4 regions of the Micromonospora sp. CPCC 206060 genome follow, and region 2 is predicted to be linked to each of the others. Evidence: riboswitches for the same ligand, from Rfam matches in the RefSeq annotation. Region 2 holds a riboswitch; each other region holds the start of a gene.
What was found. Region 2 has a riboswitch for cyclic di-AMP ahead of V6U90_RS01400 (coiled-coil domain-containing protein). Riboswitches for the same ligand answer to the same signal wherever they lie in the genome.
Positions count from the first base shown of each region.

Region 1: another riboswitch for cyclic di-AMP. It lies ahead of V6U90_RS14425 (C39 family peptidase); the one in region 2 lies ahead of V6U90_RS01400 (coiled-coil domain-containing protein).
Region 3: another riboswitch for cyclic di-AMP. It lies ahead of V6U90_RS20240 (coiled-coil domain-containing protein); the one in region 2 lies ahead of V6U90_RS01400 (coiled-coil domain-containing protein).
Region 4: another riboswitch for cyclic di-AMP. It lies ahead of V6U90_RS05440 (C40 family peptidase); the one in region 2 lies ahead of V6U90_RS01400 (coiled-coil domain-containing protein).

Region 1 is NZ_JBAKHU010000018.1:56,245-58,438, forward strand. Features, by position in the region: gene V6U90_RS14425 (C39 family peptidase) at 95-952, opposite strand; cyclic di-AMP (ydaO/yuaA leader) riboswitch at 1,259-1,402, opposite strand; gene trpA (tryptophan synthase subunit alpha) at 1,620-2,194, opposite strand, start outside.
Region 2 is NZ_JBAKHU010000001.1:305,484-307,677, forward strand. Features, by position in the region: gene V6U90_RS01395 (cation diffusion facilitator family transporter) at 1-910, shown strand, start outside; cyclic di-AMP (ydaO/yuaA leader) riboswitch at 1,177-1,305, shown strand; gene V6U90_RS01400 (coiled-coil domain-containing protein) at 1,310-2,194, shown strand, end outside.
Region 3 is NZ_JBAKHU010000033.1:24,834-27,027, reverse strand. Features, by position in the region: gene V6U90_RS20245 (YibE/F family protein) at 1-647, shown strand, start outside; cyclic di-AMP (ydaO/yuaA leader) riboswitch at 830-960, shown strand; gene V6U90_RS20240 (coiled-coil domain-containing protein) at 965-1,978, shown strand; gene V6U90_RS20235 (SMP-30/gluconolactonase/LRE family protein) at 2,115-2,194, shown strand, end outside.
Region 4 is NZ_JBAKHU010000004.1:10,876-13,069, reverse strand. Features, by position in the region: gene V6U90_RS05445 (N-acetylmuramoyl-L-alanine amidase) at 1-925, opposite strand, end outside; cyclic di-AMP (ydaO/yuaA leader) riboswitch at 1,245-1,384, shown strand; gene V6U90_RS05440 (C40 family peptidase) at 1,397-2,194, shown strand, end outside.

The DNA.
Region 1 (2,194 bases), on a different contig from region 2:
CCGGGCGCCGACCCTGGTGGGTCGGCGCCCGGTGGTGGCGGTGCGGGGAGGAGGACCGCCGGATGGAACGCTGGTACGGCCTCGGGACGGGACGTCAGGCGGAGTAGCCCCGGGTCGCGATCCAGTTCGCCAGGGCGGTCGTGGCCAGCCAGTACGAGGCGGTGGCCGGGTCGGCCGAGTCCGAGATCTGCACGCTGCGCCCGTCGTCGGCGTAGCCGACCACGGCGATGTAGTGCCCGCCGGGGAAGGAGTGCCAGCCGCCCTCGGTGTCGGTCACCGAGCCGGCCACGTTGGCGACGACGGCGTACCCGTTGCTGACCGCCCGGACCACGTCGGCCTGGAGCTGGTCCTTCTGCGCCGACGTGGCGGCACCACCGGGGATCATCCGGGTGCGGTAGAAGTCGGTACCGGTCACGCTGTTGAGCACCCGGGTGGTGTCGTAGGCGGAATCGGTGCCGAACTCGTCGGTGTTGAGCGGGCCGGCGAGCGCGTCCTGGCTGCGCTCGATGCCCCGGACCGTCAGGGCGTTGCGCACCGCCGCCGGACCGCAGTAGTAGTAGGTGGTCTGCGCCTGGTAGTCGACGTCGAGCACCTTCTTCGCGGGCGGCTTCGGCTTCGTCGGCGTAGCCTTCACCGCAGCCTGCCGGACCGGCTTGGCGGCAGCGGACGGGGTACCTGTCGGCGCAGTCGTGGCCGACGCGGTCGGCGCCGGGGTGGTGGCAGCCGACGGGCGGGTCGCCCGGGAGACCCCGCCGGTGGTGGAGTCGTTCCGTTCGGCCACGGCGGCCACCGCCAGGTCGCCCCGGGTGGGCTCGTCGGTACGGGTCAGCAACAGACCGGTGGTCGAGGTGACGGCCAGGACGACAGCCGAAACGGCCGCGACCTGGTACGGGCGACGCGACGCGACGCGCGTCAACTGCTGCTTGAAGCGGTCTTTCACGTGATCCTCCACGGTTGGGTCGCGTCATCGGGGGTATGACGACGCGCCGGGCCCGCCGCTACGGCGACAGGCGGACGGGACGGTGCTGCCGGGAAGACGGATCCACCGATGTCAGGCGCACGCCGACCACACCACGGGGCAGAAGCTCACCGTGGTGCTGCGGGGTCGACCGGGGGGTGCGAAGGGGGAGGTGGTGACCGGGGCCACCGCCGGGGATCCGCCAGTCTCAGCAGCCGAGCGGTCGGATGGCGGCGGGGGTCGGTACGGCGCGACGGGGAGGGCCGGAAAGCGGCGGGGGGTGGTGCTGCACGGGTACGAAACTCCTTCCGATGCCGCCTACCGGGTTAGCTGACGGGTTCGGGCGGGAAGTCTGGCCCTACCGTGGACGTTGTGCTCCACGGATTCACCCCAGAGTGCGGTGGGTCCCCGGCTCGTGCGTGCACGACTCAGCGGGTCCGGCGCAGCGTCGCCCTCGGCGACCGGCAACCACACCGGACCGGGCCGACACTACTGGCCGCTTCTCCTGCTGCCAACCCCTCTGACCTGCCAAAACAGCAAGCCCGCCCGCGATTGGTGACGCATTGTCACCGTGACGGGCACCAATGGGCACGGGTGGCGCCGGAGGTACGGTTCGGGCCGAAAGTGCCCATCCGGCCCATCCGCACGACACAGGTCGGGATCAGGCGACAGCGGGCTGGGCCGACCGGACCCCGGCGGCGAGATCCGCGGCGACGGCGGTGACCGCCTCGACGGCGGCACGCCGGTCCGGGGCGTCCAGCATCGCGCGGACGAAGGCGGACCCGACGATCACGCCGTCGGCGAAGGACGCCACCTGGGCGGCCTGCGCCCCGTTGCTGACCCCGAGCCCCACGCAGACCGGCAGGTCCCCTGCCACGCGTACCCGGGCGACCAGGTCCTTCGCGCCGCCGCCGACCGCGCCGCGCTCACCGGTGACCCCCATCAGCGAGGCAGCGTAGACGAAGCCTCGCGACTCGGCGACGGTCATCGCGATCCGTTCCGGGGTTGAACTCGGCGCCACCAGGAACACCCGGTCCAGCCCGTGGGCGTCGGACGCGGCCCGCCACTCGGCCGCCTCGTCGGGAATCAGGTCAGGGGTGATCAGTCCGGACCCGCCCGCCCCGGCCAGGTCGGCGGCGAACCGCTCGACCCCGTACCGGTCGACCAGGTTCCAGTAGGTCATCACCAGCGCCGGTGCGCCCTCGTCGGCGACGCCCCGCACAGCGGTGAAGGCGT
Region 2 (2,194 bases):
CGGCGGTCATCATCACCACGGGCAGGCGCGTAACGCCCCCCACCAGCACCGGGGTCGGCTGTGGGCGGCGTTCGCCCTGCTCAGCGGCCTGATGCTGGTGGAGGCGGTGACCGCTCTGGCCACCGGCTCGCTGGCGCTGCTCTCCGACGCGGGGCACATGTTCACCGACGTGCTCGGCATCGGGATGGCGCTCGCCGCGATCACCGCCGCCCGGCGCGCCGCCGACGACCCGCAGCGGACCTTCGGCCTCTACCGGCTGGAGGTACTGGCCGCGCTGGCCAACGCGGTGCTCCTCTCCGGCGTGGCGGTCTACGTGCTGATCGAGGCGGTGCAGCGCTTCGGCACGCCGTCGGAGGTGCCCGCCGGCCCGGTGCTGTTCGTCGCGCTGCTCGGCCTGCTCGCCAACATCGGCGCGTTCGCGCTGCTCCGGCCGGGCGCCGAGGAGAACATCAACCTGCGCGGCGCGTACCTGGAGGTGGTCGGCGACCTGCTCGGCTCGGTCGGCGTCATCGTCGCCGCCGTGCTGATCGCGGTCGCCGACTGGTGGTGGGCCGACCCGCTGGTCGCGGTGGCCATCGCGGTCTTCATCCTGCCCCGCACCTGGCGGCTCGGCCGGGCCGCCGTCCGGATCCTGGTGCAGGCGGCACCGGAGCACCTCCAGGTCCCGGCGGTCCGGGACCGGCTCTGCGCGGTACCCGGGGTGTCCGACGTGCACGACCTGCACGTCTGGACGCTGACCTCGGGCATGGAGGTAGCCTCGGCGCACCTGACCATCGACCCGGGCGCCGAGGTGGGCACGGTACTCACCGCGGCCCGGACCGCCCTGCACGACGAGTTCCACATCGAGCACGCCACCCTCCAGATCGAGCCCGGCGCCGCCACCGGGGCCTGCGGTCGGATGGAGTGGTGAGGCCGCGATCCGCAGCGTGGGGACCGACGGACCGACGGTCGACAGCCGGGATGAATCGGGCGTCGATCGGACACCCGGCACCGGAGGCGCACCGGGGTCAATCTCCCGGGTTTAGCGGCACCTTAAATCTTTCAGGGGTATTGTCCGGAACATGCCGGACAAGTGGGTAGGAAGAGCCCGTAGCGCCCATTCAGGCGCTGCGGCGTACCCACCGACCCCGGTAGGCTCACCACCGGCCCCCGCCGGGCGGCGCCCTCCGGCGCCTGCGGTGGCCGCCGCCTAATCGCCTCGTGCGAGCCGGGGAACCACGTACCTGGGGTGTATCCGCGTCAGCGGTAGGGATCTTCCGTCCCGAACCCGTCAGCTAACCCGGTCGGCGGCTGACGGAAGGACATCTGTATGCCGATATCCGCACGACGTACCACCGCCCGGATGGCAGCCCTGCTCGCCGCGACCCTCGCCCTCGGGGTCGTGACGGCGCCGGTCCCCGGCGCACAGGCCGCCGTTCCGGTCGGTACCGCCCTCGCGGCACCGGCCCCGGGCACCGACGACGAAGGGGGCACGCCGGCCCTCCGGGCCCAGCTCGAAGCAGCCAGCAAGGGCTTCCTCGACGCCAAGGCCGCCCTCGACAAGTCGAGCAAACGCCAGCAGGAACTGACCGGCCAGCTCAAGGTCATCGAGGCGGACTTGACCGTCCGCAACGCCAAGGTCGGCGAGATGGCCGGCGTGGCGTACCGGACCGGCCGGCTCGGCACCATCTCTGCGCTGCTCGGCAGCGGGTCACCGGACAGTTTCCTGGACCGGGCCGCCGCCCTCGACGCGGTCGCCGCGCACGAGGACCGGCAACTGCGCGACCTGATGGAGACCCGTGACCTGCAGACCCGGGCCAAGACCGCCCTGGACAGGGAGGTCACCGAGCAGCGCAAGCAGGTCGCGATCATGGCCAAGCGCAAGCAGCAGGCCGAGCGGGCACTGCTGGTGGCCGGCCGCTCCAGCAGCAGCGGATCCAGTGGTCCCGCCTCCACCACCTCGGCCTCGGCCAAGCCGGCACCGCGCAATCCGGACGGCTCCTGGCCGAGCGAGTCGTGCAGCGTCAACGACCCGACCACGTCGGGGTGCATCACCCCACGCACCCTGCACGCCCTCAACCAGGCCAAGGCGGCCGGGTTCACCCGGTACGTGTCCTGCTTCCGCAACGGCAGTTCGGGGGAACACCCGAAGGGGCGGGCCTGCGACTTCGCCGCGCAGAAGAGCGGCTTCGGCGGGGCGGCCACCGGTGGCGAC
Region 3 (2,194 bases), on a different contig from region 2:
GCAGCCTGGTACTCACCGGCGTGCTCGGCGCCGTCGCCACCGCCGCGACCCATCTGACCGGGTACGGCAGCGAGGACGCCACCACGCTGTCGATGCTCCAGGCCGACATCGACCTGCGCGGCATCCTGCTGGCCGGGATCATCATCGGTTCGCTCGGGGTGCTCGACGATGTCACCGTCACCCAGGCGGCGACGGTGACCGAACTGGCCCACGCCAACCCGGGACTCTCCCGGCTCCAGCTCTACCGGGCGGCGACCCGGGTCGGCCGGGCGCACATCGCCTCCACGGTCAACACCATCGTGCTGGCCTATGCGGGCGCGTCGCTGCCGCTGCTGCTCCTGCTCGTCGCCGATTCGCGTCCGGTCGGGCAGATCCTGACCAGTGAGTTCCTGGCCCAGGAGATCGTCCGCAGCGGCGTGGCGACGCTCGGGCTGATCGCTGCGGTACCGCTGACCACCGGCCTGGCGGCGCTGGTCAGCACGGCGGGCCGGCGGGCCGCGTCCACCGCCGAGACCGACGGCGGCAGCCTCCCCGCGCCCCGATCCACTACCGAGCGTGACGAGGCGTTGGAGGCCCTGAGCCAGCCGCGTACCGCTGGCCGCTCCACCACGGACCGGGACACCGCCGACTGGACGGCGCCGGAATGAACACGCAGACGACACTCTCCATTTCCGCAGCGTGACCATCGGCTGATGGTTCTGTAGACCGTGCCACTACCCTCGGACACCTTGTGCGAAATAACGGTTTTAAGGGGCTTCCCGCGTGGATCACCGGGTCGGGTCTCGGGTAACCTCGCTGCCGGTCACCGCCGAAGGCGCGAGCGGCGTCTGCGGTGCCACCGCCCAATCGTCGAAGGACGAGCCGGGGAACCAGGTACCTGGGGTGAATCCGCGTCAGCGGTCGGGGCCACTTCCGCTCCGAACCCGTCAGCTAACCCGGTCGGCGGTCAACGGAAGGGAATGATGTGACGGCACCCCTGCGCCGCTGGTTAAGACCTGTGGTGGCCGTATTCGCCGCCCTGGCCATCGTCTCCGGGCCCCTGCCGGCGACAGCCGCGCCCTCGGCGCCGAAACCGTCGGGGCACGAGGACGACACACCTCTGCTCAGCGACGTGCTGGAATCAACCAACCGCAGCTATGCGCAGGCTACGGCGAGGTTGAAGAAGTCCGAGGAACGCCAGAAGGCGCTCGCTTGGGAGGTCCGGCGCGCCCAGGCCGAACTGGACGCGCTCGCCCCCCAGGTCGGGCAGATCGCCGCACAGTCGTACCGGTCCGGCCGGATCGGCGCGATGGCCTTCCTCCTGGACAGCGGTTCGCCGGACTCGTTCGTTGAGCGCGCCGCCGCGCTCGACGAACTGAACATGGTGAACGCGCAGAAGCTGGCCAAGGTCCAGCAGGCCAAGAACGACGCCGAGCAGGCGAAGTTGGCCCTGGACGCCGAGGTCCGCGAGCAGCAGAAGCAGCGGAACATCATCGCCAAGCAGAAGCGTGACGCGGAGAAGGCGCTGGCGCTGCTGGGCGGTCCGGGGCTGACCGGAGGCATGGTGGTCGCCACCTCGCCGGTCGCCCGGATGGCCCCCGGCCGGGACGCGGACGGTGACTGGCGGCCGGAGTCGTGCAGCGAGAACGACCCGACCACCGGCGGCTGTGTCACCCCACGCACCCTGCACATGTACAAGGAGGTCAAGCGGGCCGGCTTCAACCGCTTCGTCGGTTGCTACCGGCCCGGCGGCCCCTGGGAGCACCCCAAGGGCCGGGCCTGCGACTGGTCGCTGATGAACAGTGGCTTCCGGTCGGCGTACAACAACGACACGAAGAAGTACGGCAACGACCTGACGGCGTTCCTGGTCCGGAACGCCGACCGGCTCGGTATCTACTACGTGATCTGGTACAAGCAGATCTGGTTCCCGGCGACCGGCTGGAAGTCCTACAGCGGGCCGTCGGACCATACCGACCACGTGCACGTGTCGCTGCTGTAACGACGCACCGGTACGCCGAGGGGCCGTCCGGCCGGGAGACCGTGCGGGGCGGCCCTTCGGCGTACCGGCCCGACGACCCCGGGTCAACTGCCACGTGCGCTTCCCCGACACCGACGTTCATGCAATGCTCTTGCACATGTTGACTGCCGATGCCGTCTCTCTGCACGCCTATCAGCAGGGTGAAGGGCCGCGACTCGACCCCCGGACCGGCGAGCT
Region 4 (2,194 bases), on a different contig from region 2:
GCTTGAGGGTGGTCGCCCAGGTCGCCTCGGTGTCGTGGATGAGGATGTACTCGATCTTCTGCCGGGCCGGCCGGTCGGACAGGTCGTGGTTGCCGTAGTCGCCGCCACCGAGCTCCTGGTAGGGGGCCGGGATCCACTCGCAGGAGATGTCGAGCGGGCACTCCAGCCCGTCCGGACGCTCCAGCCTGCGCAGCCCGAGCCGGTCCAGCCAGGACCGCTCCGGGGTGATGTCGGCCCGGGCGACGAGGGCCACCTGCTGCCCGTCGTCGGTGCGCCGGCTGACCCCGGTACGGATCGTGTCGTACACCTGGTCGGCGAAGGCCGCCGCCGCGTCGGCGCTGTCCGCGCCCGCGTACCGGGCCACCGCGCCGTACCAGGCGGCCGGGTTGCTGTCACTGCCCGTCGGCCCGGCCAGGCTCCGCTGGTACGACGCCAGCAGGGCGGCGCCACCCCGGATGTTGACGGCCGGCTCGGCCCGCAGCGACTCCTCGGCGGCGCCGGTGAGCCCGGCGGCGGCGTCCAGCGTCTGCAACGACGCGGCCGGCGGTGCCGGACTGTCCGTCCCGGTACCGGCCCGGCTTGGCCGGGAGTCGTCACCGCGCGGGTCCTCGTCACCGGAGTCGTGGTGGTGCCCGGGGAGGGAGAGCACGTACTCGGCGTCGGTGAGGTGCATCGGGCCGAAGCCGCCGCTGGTGCTCGGGGTGCCCGCGTTGGTATCCCAACGGGACTGGAGGTAGGAGACGCCGAGCAGGACGCTCTCCGGTACGCCGTACTCCGCTGCTGCGGCGGCGTACTCCTGCTGCCGGGTCGGGGCGGTCGAGCCGGCGGCCGGGGCCGTCGCGGTGAGTGGGACGAGCGTCGCGGCGCCGGCCACGACGGCGCTGAGCAGGATCCGTCTGCTCGTCGGTACGTTCGGGCGAAGCATCGAACCTCCATTCGGGGGGGGGATGGGTCAGTCCGTCGTCACCCTCGCGCGTGCCGGGACGTTCGTCAACAGATTCCGACGAGACCGGTGCCAGTGAAATTTATCTTCGCTCCCCGTCGGGGGCCGCCGCGTTCCAGAATCGCCGCGTCCCGCCCCCGACCTGTCGAGGAATCGTCACGTCCAGCGGGCCGCCGTGTCGGGTCGAGTGTCCGCCATGTGGATGGAATCGAGGGGTGTCGCAGCTTGCGACCATCCGGCGGCCTTCTCTAGTGTGGTCATTTGTCGAGACGGCAGCAGGTCACCCAGCCCGGGTGGCATCGGCTCGACACCGCCGAATCGCTCGCCTGGCGAGCCGGGGACCCAGTGCACCACCGGGGTGAATCCGCAGTCCTGCGGTAGGGCGCCTCCCTTCCCGCCCGAACCCGTCAGCTAACCCGGTAGGCGGTAGGGGAAGAAGGAGTTAAGGCCTCGGTGGCACACCATGCCCCGCGGTCGACGTCCACCCGACCGGCTCCCGCCGGCCGGCGGACGATCGCACCGCGCCCACGCTGGTCTCGCATATCCACCGCACTCGCCGCCCTCATCGGGTTCGCCGTCATCCTGACCGGCGGAGCCACCGCGGCACACGCCGAACCCTCGATCGCCGAGATCGAGAAGCAGATCGACGAGGACTGGAACAAACTCGAACCGATCATCGAGAAGCACAACGCCACCCGCCAGGACCTCGCCGCCCGCCGCAAGCAGGCCGCCGCGCTCGCCCGACAGATCGAACCTCTGCAACTCCAGGTCGACCTCGCGATGAACAAGGTCAGCGCGCTCGCCGTCCGGGCGTACAAGGGTGAGAACACCTCGGCCCTGAACGCGATGCTCGCCGGCGGCTCACCCACCACGTTCGTCAGCCAACTGGAGATCCTCGACCAGTTCGCCAAGCGTCAGCAGGCGGACATCCAGGCGGTCGTCGAGCTCAAGCGGAAGCTCAGCGCCAAGAAGGAGCCACTGGACGCGCTGGTCGCCCAGCTCACCCGTACCGAAGCCGAGCTGGCCGCGAAGAAGAAGCAGATCAACGCCGAGATCGACCGGCTGCAGAAGCTCCGGATCCAGGTGTACGGCAACGGCGGCGGTGGCCCGCTGCGGCCCGCCCCCTGCCCGGCCACCTACCCCGGCGGCAAGGCCGGCATCGCGGTCAAGTTCGCCTGCGCCCAGATCGGCAAGCCGTACGTCTGGGGCGCCGAGGGGCCCAACTCGTACGACTGCTCCGGGCTCATGCTC